2 linked regions of the Roseibium sp. Sym1 genome follow. The protein of the gene in region 1 interacts with the protein of each later gene in a pairwise test. Links are inferred from orthologs where the notes say so. Each region holds a gene or a part of one and is shown in the gene's direction. Other genes may lie near its edges.

Region 1 (6,798 bases):
AAGCGAGCGCTGGCCGTGGCACATGAATCTGGGTGAAGACCGGCTGGTGCCGCTTCTGACGGCCAGGCTGGAAGCGCTCGGAGCCGTTGTGGAACGGGGCCTTGATCTGACAGGCTTCGTTCAATCGGAAAACGGGGTTTGCGCTACGCTCAAGAACCGGGCAGGGCGCGAGGAGAATGTTGAAACCGGTTGGTTGATCGCCTGCGACGGTGTCCACAGTTCGCTGCGGCGGGATGCGGGTATCGGTTTTGAGGGGCACGAGCGCTCACTGTACTGGCACGTCCTGGACGTCCAGATCGAGGGATGGCCCTACAGGGACACGCAGGGGATATTGTATTTCGAATCTCTTCTTGTTGCGGTGTATAGAACCAGGGAAGTCTTCCGGATCTATTCGTTGTCCGCCGGGCCGAGTTCGGACAGCTGGGGCAGGATCAGGGACTTCTTCCGTGAGCATCTGCCATCCGTGCACCTGGGGCCCGCCCTGAACGACACTGCGTTCCACAGCGTGGCGAAACTGGCGCAGAGGTTCCGCCAGGGACGGCTGTTCCTTGCGGGAGACGCCGCCCATGCCATGTCACCAAGCGGCGGCCTTGGAATGAACAGCGGTATCCAGGACGCACTCAATCTGGGCTGGAAACTGGCCGCGGCGGTCAAGGGCGAGGCCGGCGACGAGCTGCTCGACACCTATGAGAGCGAGCGACGCCCCGCCGCGGAGGCGGCAATCGCTCTCAGCCAGCAAAATGACGATCTTTTCTCCATTGCGGACCCGGCTGAACGGTCCCGGGCATTCCGCAGGTTTGCCGTGACGCTCACACATTATCTTGCAAATGGCGGCACGGGGTACGAGGCCGTTCTGGGAACTTATGGCGAGAGCCCGGCGGTCGCCGGTCCCAGGCCCGAGTTCGGGCCGGGCCCGGGCGAACTGTTGCCCACGGATGTCCGGGTGTCCGGCGTGGATGGTCAGAACGGATACCTGACAGGCCATCTTGGTTCGGTCGGGCAGACCATCCTACTGTTCATCGGCGATGGCGGCGTGGAAGCGGAACGGCTTGTCAGGTCGGCGATCGAGCTTTGCCGATCATCCGGGGAGCGCCTTTCGCTCCGCGTCGTTGCCAGGAGCATCGAAGGTGCCGCAGCCAGGACCGTCCTCGGCCATGAGCCTGCTGTCCTCCTGACGGATCTGGAGTTGAAAGCCCATAATCGCCTTGGCATCATCGAGCGCTGTGCGATGTGGATTCGGCCTGACGGGCGGATCGGAACACGGCAGGATGATGTCGGGGATGTTGCCGGATTGCAGGCTGTTCTTGAGACCGCTCTGTCCGGGGCTGTCACCGGTATGGTGCCGTAAAGGCCGGAAAACGGGTTTTTTGTCCCCACCAAATCCCCTGATCCCGCCTCGCCAGCGCCGCTTTGTTGCTATATTGTTCTTTTCCAAGAGCGCTCAAGATACACCGGACCAGTAAACCATGACCGACCCGGACGGGTACGACGATCCATTTGACGATCCCTTTCAGCCTGTCGGGACACGGGCCGAGCCCGCGCCAGTGCCCGAGCGCCCGCAGGGGGGGATTGCCGCGCGGGCCATGGCGGCGCGGCGGGCGCCGGATTATCTGACCGGTCTCAACCCTGAACAGCGGCTGGCCGTGAAAACCACGGAAGGTCCCGTCCTGGTGCTGGCCGGTGCGGGAACCGGCAAGACCCGGGTGCTGACCACACGCATCGCCCACATCCTTGCGACCGGGCTGGCACGGCCGTCGGAAATTCTGTCGGTGACCTTCACCAACAAGGCCGCGCGCGAGATGAAGGAGCGTATTGCCGCTTTTGTCGGCGGCAATGTCGAGGGCATGGCCTGGCTCGGCACGTTCCACTCGATCTGCGTCAAGATCCTCCGGAAACACGCCGAGCTGGTCGGCCTGAAATCCTCGTTCTCGATCCTCGACACCGACGACCAGATCCGGCTGATCAAGCAGATTATCCAGGCCGAGGGGCTGGACGACAAGCGCTGGACGGCAAAGGCCTTCGCCGGCATGCTCGACAGCTGGAAGAACCGGGCGTGGACGCCGAAGGACGTTCCGGAAGGCGAGGCGCGGGCCTTCGCCAACGGCAAGGGCCGCAGGCTCTACGAGGAATACCAGGAGCGCCTGTCGATCCTGAACGCGGCTGACTTCGGCGACCTGCTCCTGCATGTCATCACGCTGTTCAAGACCCACCCGGATGTGCTGAAGGACTATCAGCGCCGCTTCCGCTACATGCTGGTCGACGAATACCAGGACACCAACATCGCCCAGTATCTGTGGCTGCGGCTGCTCGCCCAGGGCAATCCGAATGTCTGCTGTGTCGGCGATGACGACCAGTCGATCTACGGCTGGCGCGGGGCGGAGGTCGACAACATCCTGCGCTTCGAGCACGACTTCAAGGGCGCGGAAGTAATCCGGCTGGAACGGAACTACCGCTCGACCAGCCACATTCTGGCCGCCGCTTCCCACCTGATCGCCTTCAATGAGGGCCGGCTCGGCAAGACGCTGTTCACCGATTTCGACGAACCGGATCACGACCTGGTTTCGGTCGCCTCGGTCTGGGACTCGGAAGAGGAAGCCCGCACCATTGGCGACGAGATCGAGGCGCTGCAGTCCAAGGGCCACGCGCTCAACGAGATCGCGGTGCTGGTACGCGCTTCCTTCCAGATGCGCGAGTTCGAAGACCGTTTCGTCACGCTCGGCCTGAACTACCGCGTCATCGGCGGTCCGCGCTTCTATGAGCGCATGGAGATCCGCGATGCCATGGCCTATTTCCGCTGTGTCGCGCAACCGGCCGACGATCTGGCGTTCGAGCGCATCGTCAACACGCCCAAGCGCGGTCTTGGTGATGCCACGCTGAAACTGGTGCATGGCCTTGCCCGCGCCGAGCGTATTCCGCTGATGCAGGCGGCCGCGCAACTGATCGATACCGAAGAGCTCAAGCCCAAACCGCGCAATGCGCTCAAGACCGTGCTCGACAATTTCGAGCGCTGGCGCCGTCAGCTCGACCAGATCAAGCACACCGAACTTGCCGAAATCATCCTGGATGAAAGCGGCTACACGGAAATGTGGCGCCTGGACCGGTCGGCGGAAGCGCCGGGCCGGCTCGACAACCTGAAGGAACTGATCCGCTCCATGGAGGAGTTCGAGTCCCTTGCCGGGTTCCTGGAGCATATTTCGCTGGTCATGGACCGGGACAGCGCCGATGCCAGCGATGCGGTCTCGATCATGACGCTGCATTCCGCCAAGGGCCTGGAATTCGACACGGTGTTCCTGCCTGGCTGGGAAGAGGGGCTCTTTCCCCATCAGCGTGCCCTGGACGAGAGCGGCCGGGCCGGCCTCGAAGAGGAACGCAGGCTGGCCTATGTCGGCATCACCCGTGCCAAGAAGCGCGCCAAGCTCTATTTCGCCTCCAACCGGCGCATTCACGGGCTCTGGCAATCGACCGTGCCGTCACGTTTCCTGGACGAATTGCCGCCCGATCATGTCGAGATCGCCGAGCCGTCCTCCAATTACGGCGGCTATGCCGGTGGCGGCTATGGCCCCTCGCGTTTCGACAGCCACGATCCCTTCGAAGGCGGCAGCTATTCGACACCGGGCTGGAAGCGGGCACAGCGCAACCGCAAGTCCTCGGACGGCTTTTCGGACGGCGGCGGACGCGGCTACCAGTCCGCGCGCCAGAAACGCCAGGGCCCGCTGACCATTGAGGGCGAGCTGGTGGCCAAGTCGGTCAGTGACACCCCGTCGGACTATTCCCTTGGCGAACGGGTCTTCCACATCAAGTTCGGCTATGGCGCGATCAAGTCGATCGAGGGCAACAAGCTGACCATCGATTTTGAGAAGGCCGGGGTGAAAAAGGTCATCGACAGCTTCGTCGAGCGGCATTGAACCGATGAATTGACAGGAACCGGCCACCCGAAGGTGGCCGACTAAAGATCCACGCCACTGGGCTGGATCAGCATGTTGCGTTCCTTCAGATAGGGGTGGATTTCGACAGCTTCGCGCAGGGCCTTTTGCCCGAGTTTCACGCGGCCAAGGGTCATGAAGATCATGGCCTTGCCGGAGAGGGCGCCGAAATGGCGCGGTTCAAGTTCCAGCGCCCGCTCGATGTCTTCCAGGCTGGCTTCGTAATTGCCCTGGAGAAACAGCACGTAGGCACGCTGGTTCCAGCCTTCGGAATAGTCCGGCGCTTCCGCAATGACCTCGTCGAGCAAGTCCCTTGCACCCTGGAAGTCATAGACGTTTCGCCGTTCCATAGCCTGCTCGAGCTTGGCCTGAATTTCGGGTGTCGGTGCGGATTCCAGCCAGGATTTCCAGATCTCGTTCTCGATTTTTTCTGCTTCAAGCTCGTTCGGGGCGTTTTTCAGGGCCTCGAACAGGGGCTCCCTGTCGGGAGCGGATGAAACAGGCGACATCAGGACAGCAAGACCGAACAAGGCAAGCACGGCCGGGCGCAAGCTCCTGCAAAGCCGGGCAAGGGGTGGGAGGGGCGACATGGCACTGTTCCTTTCTGCTGGATGTAGAAATGGGGCGCGGCGCCGATTTGCCCAGCCTTTTGACCTCAAGACGCTGGTTTGCTGACCGTCTTGCCGTTATACCGCACGCTTTGAAGCCAACAAGCGAAAGCAATTGCGGTCATGAATACCATCCGGGTGCGGATCACAGCCGAAGAACTGGAAGCCAAACGGATTTCCGAAATCCTGGAGCGCGCCTTCGAGGATGACGGCAATCCGGTAACCATCTACGAGGCGTCGCCGGACGGTCGAATCTGGTCGGCCGAGATTCTGCTGTTCGGCATGAAACCGGACGAAGCGGCCACCCTTGTGCGCGACCGGGTGGGGGCCGACGCTTTCGCAGCCCCTTTGGAAGCCGAGGAGCTGCCGGATATCAACTGGGTGGAAAAGAGCCTGGAAGGCCTGAAACCGGTCCGGGCCGGCCGGTTCATCGTTCATGGCGGCCATGACCGGGACAAGGTCGTCCCGGGTGCCATCGGCCTGGAAATCGAGGCGGCGCTGGCCTTCGGCACAGGGCATCACGGCACCACAGCAGGCTGCCTGGAGGAAATCGACCGGCTGTTGTCCCTGCGCGAATATGACAGGATCCTGGATCTGGGGACGGGCACGGGTGTTCTGGCCATCGCGGCTGCCTTGAAGGGCCGCCAGAGCGTGCTGGCGACCGACATCGATCCGGTCGCGACACAGACGGCGTTGGAAAACGCCCGGCTCAACGGCGCGTCCCACCTGGTGAAGGGATTTACCGCAAACGGCATGGAAGACCGGCGGTTCCGGGTCTACGGGCCGTTCGACCTGGTGATCGCCAACATCCTGGCGCGGCCGCTCATGAGGATGTCCAGGTCCATCGGAGAACACATGACGCGAACGGCGACGCTCGTCCTGTCCGGCCTCAGGGTCGAGGACGGTCCGCGAATCCTGTTCGCCTATCGCTGCCAGGGATTTGTTTTGGACCGGCGCCGTGAAAAGGACGGCTGGCTGACGCTGACGCTGGTGCGCGGCCGCAAGGCGGCGTGAGAAGGGCGTGAAAAAGTCCTCGGTCGGTCATTCCGGACAAGTGCAGCGACGCTGCAGACACCCGGAATGACGGAGCGAGTTGGCAACAAACGAAAAGGCCCGCCGCTTGAAGCGGCGGGCCTTTTCCAGTGCACAGTGTTTTCGTCGTAAAACGTCCTGAGCCCCTTAGAAACCGCGGGTCGTGGAGCCTTCGCGTTCCAACTGGTCGCGGTCATAGCCGTGCGCCGCCAGGGTGGCATCGTCCAGAGACAGCAGGTAGCCGTTGACATAACGGCGGGCCTGGGCCGAACGGGCTTCAATCATGCGGTCGAATGCACGGCGCATGAAAGTGCTGCCGGCGCGGGTCGAAGTGGTCGTTTTCAGGGTCATCGTGATCTATCCCATTTGAAGTTTAAGAGCTTCCCTAGGGAGAAACGTCTTTGTTCTTGTGTGCTCCTTATATGCGCCTTCCCGCCCTTCTCCGGTAGGCCTCCAGACGCATGACAGCCTTGCACTCTTCGCATATGCGAAATGACTTGTTGCGCTGCGATATCCGGAATGCCTGTTTTCGTTGAAGAGGTTGATCCGGAATAATTATCCGTCTTGATCCCGGCTTGCGGCCAAATTACCGTGCAGCGCATGTTCCAGACTTTCGACGATCTCAGCGATCCTTCCTGCGGAGCGCCGCATGCAGCGCTTCTCAGGACCGAACTGGCCCGCCGCGGCCTTGACGGCTTTCTCGTGCCGCGTGCCGACGCCCACCAGGGCGAATACGTGCCGCCGCATGACTGCCGGCTGCAATGGCTCACCGGGTTTACCGGATCGGCCGGCATGGCGGCGGTGCTCGGCAACGCTGCGGCGATCTTCGTGGACGGGCGTTACACCATCCAGGTGCGCGAGCAGGTCGACCTGGACGTGTTCCCGGCGCGCCATCTGATCAATGAACCGGTCACGGACTGGCTGGCCGAACATCTCGAACCGGGCCAGAAACTCGGCATCGATGCCATGTTGCACACCGTGCGAGAGGTTCGCCGCCTTCGAGAGGTCTGCCGGGACGCAGGCGCAGAGCTGGTGACGCTTGGCGACAATCCCGTCGACGATGTCTGGGACGATCGTCCGGAGCCTCCGCTCGGAGACGTCTCGCTCTATCCCGTTACTCTTGCCGGCCGCGATGCGCAGGACAAGATCGCCGAGATCCAGGCCGCACTTGGCGACAAGAAAGCCGATGCCTGTGTGCTGACGCAGCCCGACTCCATCGCCTGGTTGTTCAATAT
Region 2 (6,578 bases), 2.7 Mb from region 1 along the record:
TCGGGGTCTTCGTCGTCTACGGTCTCTTTGCCGCCCTGATCGGCGAGAAAGTCCTGAAAAGCGATCGTGTCATGGTCTGGATGCGCCGGACGGTAGCGGCGACCTTCGCCGGGTTCGGCCTGCGGCTGGCCCTGGCGGAACAGTAACAACAGCCACGCCGGGATAGGGCACAAGCATCGGGAGGGCACGGGAATGAGCAGGTTGTTGCGTCATCTTCTGGCGATTGTTTTCCTGGTCGGAACTCTGGTCGTTCAACACGCAGCCGCGCAGGCCGAGCAGCCGCGCACGGCGCTTGTCATCGGCAATGCCGCCTACGACTATGCGCCGCTTGCCAATCCCGTGAACGATGCCGTTGCCATTACGAGGGCGCTCAAGGCCGCCGGTTTCGAGGTCATTCTGCAGACCGATGCCGGCAGGCCCGCAATGGACGAGGCGATCCGGGCCTTTGGCGACAAGCTCCGGCAAAGAGGTGGTGTAGGCCTGTTCTACTATGCCGGTCACGGCATCCAGAAGGACGGCGAGAACTACCTGCTGCCTGTCGGTGGTAACATTGCCGAAAGGGAAGCATTGCTCGACGATGCCTTCGCCGTGAGCGAGGCGGTCGACGTGATGACATCGGCCCATGAGGGCTTGAACATCGTCGTGCTCGATGCCTGCCGCAACAACCCGCTGACCGGATCCACCCGGGGCCTGACCCGCATCGACAGTTCCGCGCGCCTGTTTGTGTCCTATTCGACCTCGCCCGGCGGCGTGGCGCTGGATGGCGAGGGCAACAACAGCCCCTATACCAAGCATCTGGCCAGCGCGATCGAAACGCCCGCGCTCAACCTGGAACAGACCTTCAAACGCACGCTGAAGGGGGTCTTCCAGGAAACGGACGGCCGGCAGACGCCGTGGATCTCCTCGTCCTTCTTCGGCGATTTCACCTTCGTCCCGCAGGCCGGGGACACCACGGCGACCACCAAGGTGGCGGCCGTTTCCTCTCTCGGCAAGGCGCTGCAGGACAGTCTCGCGCGCTCGGGGCCGGCACGCCGGATCTCGGGCATCTACCGGGTCCAGGGCACCAATCCGAACGGCACGGTCTATGACGGCATGATGGCGATCACGCCGGAAGAGGGGCCGGACGCGGGAAAGGTCCGTTTCACCTGGTGGATCGGCAAGGACATTTTCACCGGGGTCGGTGAATTCGCCGGCCGCATGCTGGTGGTCAACTGGGGCGCCAAGCACCCCGTCGTCTACACGTTCAGCGGCAACGACAACCTGGACGGTGAATGGGCCGACGGGTCGGCGACGGAACAGCTGTCTCTCTACGCGCGCGCGGCCCAGAGTTCCCTGGTCCTGGCGGAAGGCACCTATGCCGTCTCCGGCCGCAATCCCAATGGCTCCACCTACACCGGCACCGTGGCACTGTCGCGTCAGGGCAGCAAATACACGCTGGTCTGGAAAGTCGGTGCATCGGGCTATCGCGGTGTTGGAGAGCTGGACGGCAATGTGCTCCGGGTCGACTGGGGTGACGACACGCCTGTTGTCTATGCCCTGTCGGACGACGGCCGGCTGAAAGGCCTTTGGGGCGGTGGCCGCGGCGCCGAGGAACTGACCCTGATGAAAGGGCAATAGGAACCCGTGGTGACGATTGATGGCTGACAAAGTTGTTTTGGTAACGGGCGGAAGCCGCGGGATCGGTGCCGCCGTCTGCCGGAAAGTTGCAGACCTGGGACATACGGTGATCGTCAACTATGCGCAGAACGCCTTTGCGGCGGACACGCTTGTTGCGGAGATTGTCGAGGCCGGCGGCAAGGCCGTTGCCATTCAGGGAGATGTCCAGAACGAGGCCGATGTGCTGCACCTGTTTGCGGAAGCCGACAGGCTCGGCACGCTGGTGGCGCTCGTCAACAATGCGGGTGTCGTCGACCTGTCGCAGCGGGTTGATGAAATGACGGTCGAACGTCTCACCCGGATGTTCTCCATCAACGTGATCGGTGCGTTCCTGTGTGCCCGCGAGGCGGTGAAACGCATGTCGACGAAACACGGCGGCGCGGGCGGCGTCATCGTCAATCTCGGCTCGGCGGCGTCCAAGCTCGGTGCGCCCAACCAGTATGTCGACTATGCGGCGGCCAAGGGCGCCATCGACACGATGACGGTGGGGCTCGCGCTGGAAGTGGCCGACGAGGGCATCAGGGTGAATGGCATTCGCCCCGGCATCATCGACACGGAAATTCATGCGTCCGGCGGTGCCCCCGACCGTGTTGCCCAGCTCCGGTCCAGGCTGCCGATGAAACGCGCGGGATCCGCCGATGAGGTGGCCGACGCGATCCTGTGGCTTTTATCCGACCAGTCCAGCTACACGACCGGGGCCATCCTCGATGTCTCCGGCGGGCGGGCTATCCTTCCCTAACCATCTTGTTGAACCTGAATTGAAAGAGGCAAAGGCGACCCAAAATGTCCCAATATGATCTTGTCGTCATCGGAACCGGCCCCGGCGGATATGTCTGCGCGATCAAGGCCGCGCAGCTCGGCCTGAAGACAGCCGTTGTCGAGAAACGGGCGACGCTCGGCGGCACCTGCCTCAACATCGGCTGCATTCCCTCCAAGGCGCTGCTGCATGCCTCGGAGATGTTCGAGGAAGCCGGGCACGGTTTCGAGAAAATCGGCATCAAGGTGAACAAGCCGAAGCTCGACCTGCCGTCGATGATGAAGCACAAGTCCGACGTGGTCGACGCCAATGTGAACGGCATCTCCTTCCTCATGAAGAAGAACAAGATCGACGTCCACGCGGGCACCGGCAAGATCCTTGCCGCCGGGAAGGTTGAGGTCACGGCCGAGGACGGCAAGGCGAATGTCCTTGAAACGAAGAACATCGTCATTGCCACCGGCTCCGACGTGATGCCGCTGCCGGGCGTGGAGATCGACGAGAAGCAGGTCGTGTCCTCCACCGGTGCGCTGGAACTGGAAAAGGTGCCGGGCAAGCTCGTCGTCGTCGGAGGCGGCGTGATCGGCCTGGAACTCGGTTCCGTCTGGAACCGCCTTGGGTCCAAGGTCACCGTGGTCGAATTCATGGACAAGATTCTCGGGCCGATGGACGGCGATGTCTCCAAGAACTTCCAGCGCATGCTGAAAAAGCAGGGCATGGAGTTCAAGCTGTCCTCCAAGGTCACCGGCGTCGAGAAGAAGGGCAAGGGCCTCGCTGTCACGGTCGAGCCGGCCAAGGGCGGCGATGCGGAAACCATTGACGCGGATATCGTGCTGGTCGCCATCGGCCGCCGGCCCTATTCCGAGGGGCTTGGCCTCGATGGCGCGGGTGTTGCGCTGGACGACCGGGGCCGTGTCCAGATCGATGGCCATTACAAGACCAATGTCGACGGCATCTACGCCATCGGCGACGTGGTCGCCGGTCCGATGCTGGCCCACAAGGCCGAGGACGAGGGTGTTGCCGTTGCCGAAATCCTGGCAGGCCAGGCCGGTCACGTGAATTACGACGTCATTCCGGGTGTGGTCTACACCCAGCCGGAAGTCGCTTCCGTCGGCAAGACGGAGGAAGAGCTGAAGGCGGCCGGTGTCGAGTACAAGACCGGCAAGTTCGTCTTCTCGGCCAACGGCCGGGCACGCGCGATGAACAAGACCGACGGCTTCGCCAAGGTTCTGGCCGATGCCAAGACCGATCGGGTCCTGGGTGTGCACATTGTCGGCTTCGGCGCCGGCGAGATGATCCACGAGGCCGCCGTCCTGATGGAGTTCGGCGGCTCTTCGGAAGATCTGGCACGCACCTGCCACGCGCATCCGACCATGTCGGAAGCCGTGAAGGAGGCCGCGCTCGGCGCCTTCGCGAAGTCGATCCACTCGTAACCGGCCTGGCCGTGCGTTTCGGGCGGCTTGCACGAAAACAGGTTGGAAGCCGGAGGCTCTTGGGAGATAAGAGCCTCCGGCTTTTCTTTTTCTTCGGATCAGGTGTCGCTTGGAACGGGAACACATCACGCGGACCGGAATGTCGGCCTCTTCAACAGGAGGGCTGTTGCTCGTTGCGGGTCTCGTCCTGCCGGTCCTGTGCGGACTGGTCTTTTTCTGGCCGGAGGGGACGATCCCCAATGTGGACGACCTCTTTTTCGTCCCCTGGGCAATGGAAGTCGCCGAGACCGGCCGCCACTGGAATTCCCTGCTGGCGGTGCAGTTCCCGGGGCTTGAAAACTATCACCTTCAGCCGCGTCTGCATCTGATCCTGTCCGGTTGGTTCTTTGCCGGGGTGGGGGCGGAGACGGCAACACTCGTTCTTTACGAGTTCCTCTGTTACGCGTTGACCAGCCTGGCCTTCGTGCTCGTCTGCCTCAAGCTGAACCTGCGCCTGGCGGCCCTGTTCACGCCGCTCCTGTTCGCGCCGATGTATACGGTCGCAGGTTTCCGGCTGGAACTGACCGGGTCGCTGATCTTCATGGTCGCGCTCCTGGTCTCGGTGCCGCTCTTGATCAGGGCAGTCATAGGCGTCCGCTTCGGAACGTCTTTGGAGACCGCCGGCAGCATATTCGGCAAGGCCCTTTTCGGCATTGCGCCTCTGGCGGCCCCCGCCCTGTTTGCCTGGAGCCTCGGGACAATCGCGGTGATCGAGATCTGGCGGCTTGCCTCCCGCCAGGCCTCTCTTGTCCGGGTGATGGCGGAGGGCGTGGCAGCGCTCGTCATCGCGCTTGCCGTCTTCGCGGTGTCCGCTGATTTTGAATTCACCGAGTTTCTGGAGCAGTTCACGTATCACGCCAGCCGCTCAACCGGCGGTGGCATCAACGATGAAGCCCTGGTCCGGGCGATTGCCTTTGCGGCGGTGTCCGGCGTTCTGGTCTGGCGAAAGGCCCGCGTTCCCGCCGCACTGTGCCTGGCGCTGGCCGCCGGGCAGGCCATCGGCGCTTTCCTGCACGACAAGGCCCTGATCCGGAACCTGGCCGCCTCGATGGTGTTCCTGGTCGCCATGGATGCTGTTCTGGCGAGGCGCTGGAACAGGCTGAAGGCGGCGGCCGCATTGCTGCTGGTGCTTGTCCTTTCCGTCAATTTCATCAGTTTCCGGATCTTCTCCGAAGATGCCGGCAACCTCGATGCGGTCCTGTCCACCTACCGGCAGGACCTTGAGAGCGGTGGGCGGGTCTTCATAGACGAGGTCATGGCGCAGCACTATCTCGACCAGCAGACCGACGGTGCCCTCGCCTGGACCTGGGGCGGGACCTTTCCGAAAGGACGGCCCACCGGCATCAACGACATCAAGGACGGCGACGTCTGGTATGTGAGCGAATACACGCTTCTCGGTTACCTGAAGGGCCGGCACGACATTGCCGAGCGGGTCTGGCCGGAACCGGACTACCGCCATGTACCTCAGATCCCCTGCCTACTCGGCCGCCAGTCCTGCAACCTGCCGCAAAGGCGCTGGACCATGCTGCGGCTGGAGCGAAACGGGGACAACGTGATGGTTGAAGACCTGGGCGCGGAGAATTCTCGACGGCCCGTTCCGACGCACTGATATGCGCTCTTGGTCAGGCCTTCCGTGCCGAAATCACGAAATGGGTGATCGAGAAGAAGAAACGGCCCGCGTCCGAAAGCGCTTGCTGTTCCTCGGCCCATGCCCTGGCCTCCTCGGCCGGAACCTGGTCCTTCTTCACGACATAGGGTTCTATCAGGTGGATCAGCATGTTGGCGAGACCGTCCGGGTGGAGCCCGGTGGCGCTGAAGGGAACGGGCAGGACGTCGTCGATGACAAAGCCGCCGTCGCGCAGGACCGGCGGCAGCACCGCCGGAATGCAGCGCTCGACCAGATGTCCGTCCCAGGCCACGATCATCCGGCGCATGCGTTCCGGATCGTCGCTGAACCAGGTGATCGTGTCCCAGTGCATGTCGCCGACGACCAGCCGGCCACCGGGTTTCAGGATGCGCCGGGCTTCGGCGACGGCCCCCGGGAGGTCGTCGAGATACTCGAACACCTGCAGGGACACCGCTTTGTCGACCGAGCCGCTTTCAAGGGGCATTGTTGTGGCCGTGCCGTCGTGAAAGGCTGTGTTGGACCAGTCCGCGCAGCGCTCGATTGCGGCGGTGCGCATGTCCTCGCTCGGATCGATGCCGATGACGCGTCCTTCTTCCCCGAGTGCGCGCGCAAGTTCCAGGGTCAGCATGCCGTTGCCGCAGCCGATATCGGCGATGGTCTCGCCCGGCCGAGGATTGAGGGCGTCGAAGGACGCCCGGCGGCGGCGGCTGAAGTCGGCGCCCTGATAGGCGTTCTCAAGGAGTTTTGTCGTACGCGCGTTGAATGTCAGCATGGTTCGCCTTTCCGCGATGTCGTCGGCGCCGGTTGACCGGGACAGGGCCGGGTCCGGGGCCGGGGTGAAGCGCGTCAGTGATCCTCGCAGCACAGGCTGTGATCGCCGAAGGCTTTCAGAACGTTGCACTCCGTCACCGTGTGTTCACCGCGGCAGCTTGTGGCGATGCGTTTGAGTTCCGCTTCCAGTTTCTTCAAATGCCGGATGCGCCGGCGCACCGCCTGCAATTGATCCGCTGCGATCCGGTTGGCTTGCTCGCAAGGTTGGTCCGGGTGCAGGCTGAGCTCGATCAGGTCG

The links.
Region 2: the proteins of O6760_RS17045 (region 1) and lpdA interact in binary tests that used the Escherichia coli proteins (3 or more experiments, as listed by UniProt). The link is inferred for Roseibium sp. Sym1 from one-to-one orthologs.

Annotation. Positions count from the first base shown.
Region 1 is NZ_CP114786.1:3,759,080-3,765,877, forward strand. Bases 1,136-4,185 are described here. They hold O6760_RS17045 (ATP-dependent helicase), read left to right. Parts: upstream 1,136-1,466; coding sequence 1,467-3,905; downstream 3,906-4,185. Other genes in these bases: O6760_RS17040 (FAD-dependent monooxygenase), read left to right, coding at 1,136-1,348; O6760_RS17050 (tetratricopeptide repeat protein), read right to left, coding at 3,947-4,185. In the rest of the region: more of O6760_RS17040, read left to right, coding at 1-1,135; more of O6760_RS17050, read right to left, coding at 4,186-4,513; O6760_RS17055 (50S ribosomal protein L11 methyltransferase), read left to right, coding at 4,655-5,545; O6760_RS17060 (hypothetical protein), read right to left, coding at 5,711-5,914; O6760_RS17065 (aminopeptidase P family protein), read left to right, coding at 6,164-6,798. UniProt on the Escherichia coli protein: A helicase with DNA-dependent ATPase activity. Unwinds DNA duplexes with 3'-5' polarity. Translocates on single-stranded DNA with 3'-5' polarity. Initiates unwinding more efficiently from a nicked substrate than double-stranded DNA.
Region 2 is NZ_CP114786.1:1,020,950-1,027,527, reverse strand. The notes cover bases 1,812-4,641. They hold lpdA (dihydrolipoyl dehydrogenase), read left to right. Parts: upstream 1,812-2,439; coding sequence 2,440-3,843; downstream 3,844-4,641. Other genes in these bases: O6760_RS04625 (hypothetical protein), read left to right, coding at 4,010-4,641; O6760_RS04635 (SDR family oxidoreductase), read left to right, coding at 1,812-2,395. In the rest of the region: O6760_RS04645 (LysE family translocator), read left to right, coding at 1-146; O6760_RS04640 (caspase family protein), read left to right, coding at 193-1,617; more of O6760_RS04635, read left to right, coding at 1,637-1,811; more of O6760_RS04625, read left to right, coding at 4,642-5,491; O6760_RS04620 (methyltransferase domain-containing protein), read right to left, coding at 5,505-6,281; O6760_RS04615 (MerR family transcriptional regulator), read right to left, coding at 6,356-6,578. UniProt on the Escherichia coli protein: Lipoamide dehydrogenase is a component of the glycine cleavage system as well as of the alpha-ketoacid dehydrogenase complexes.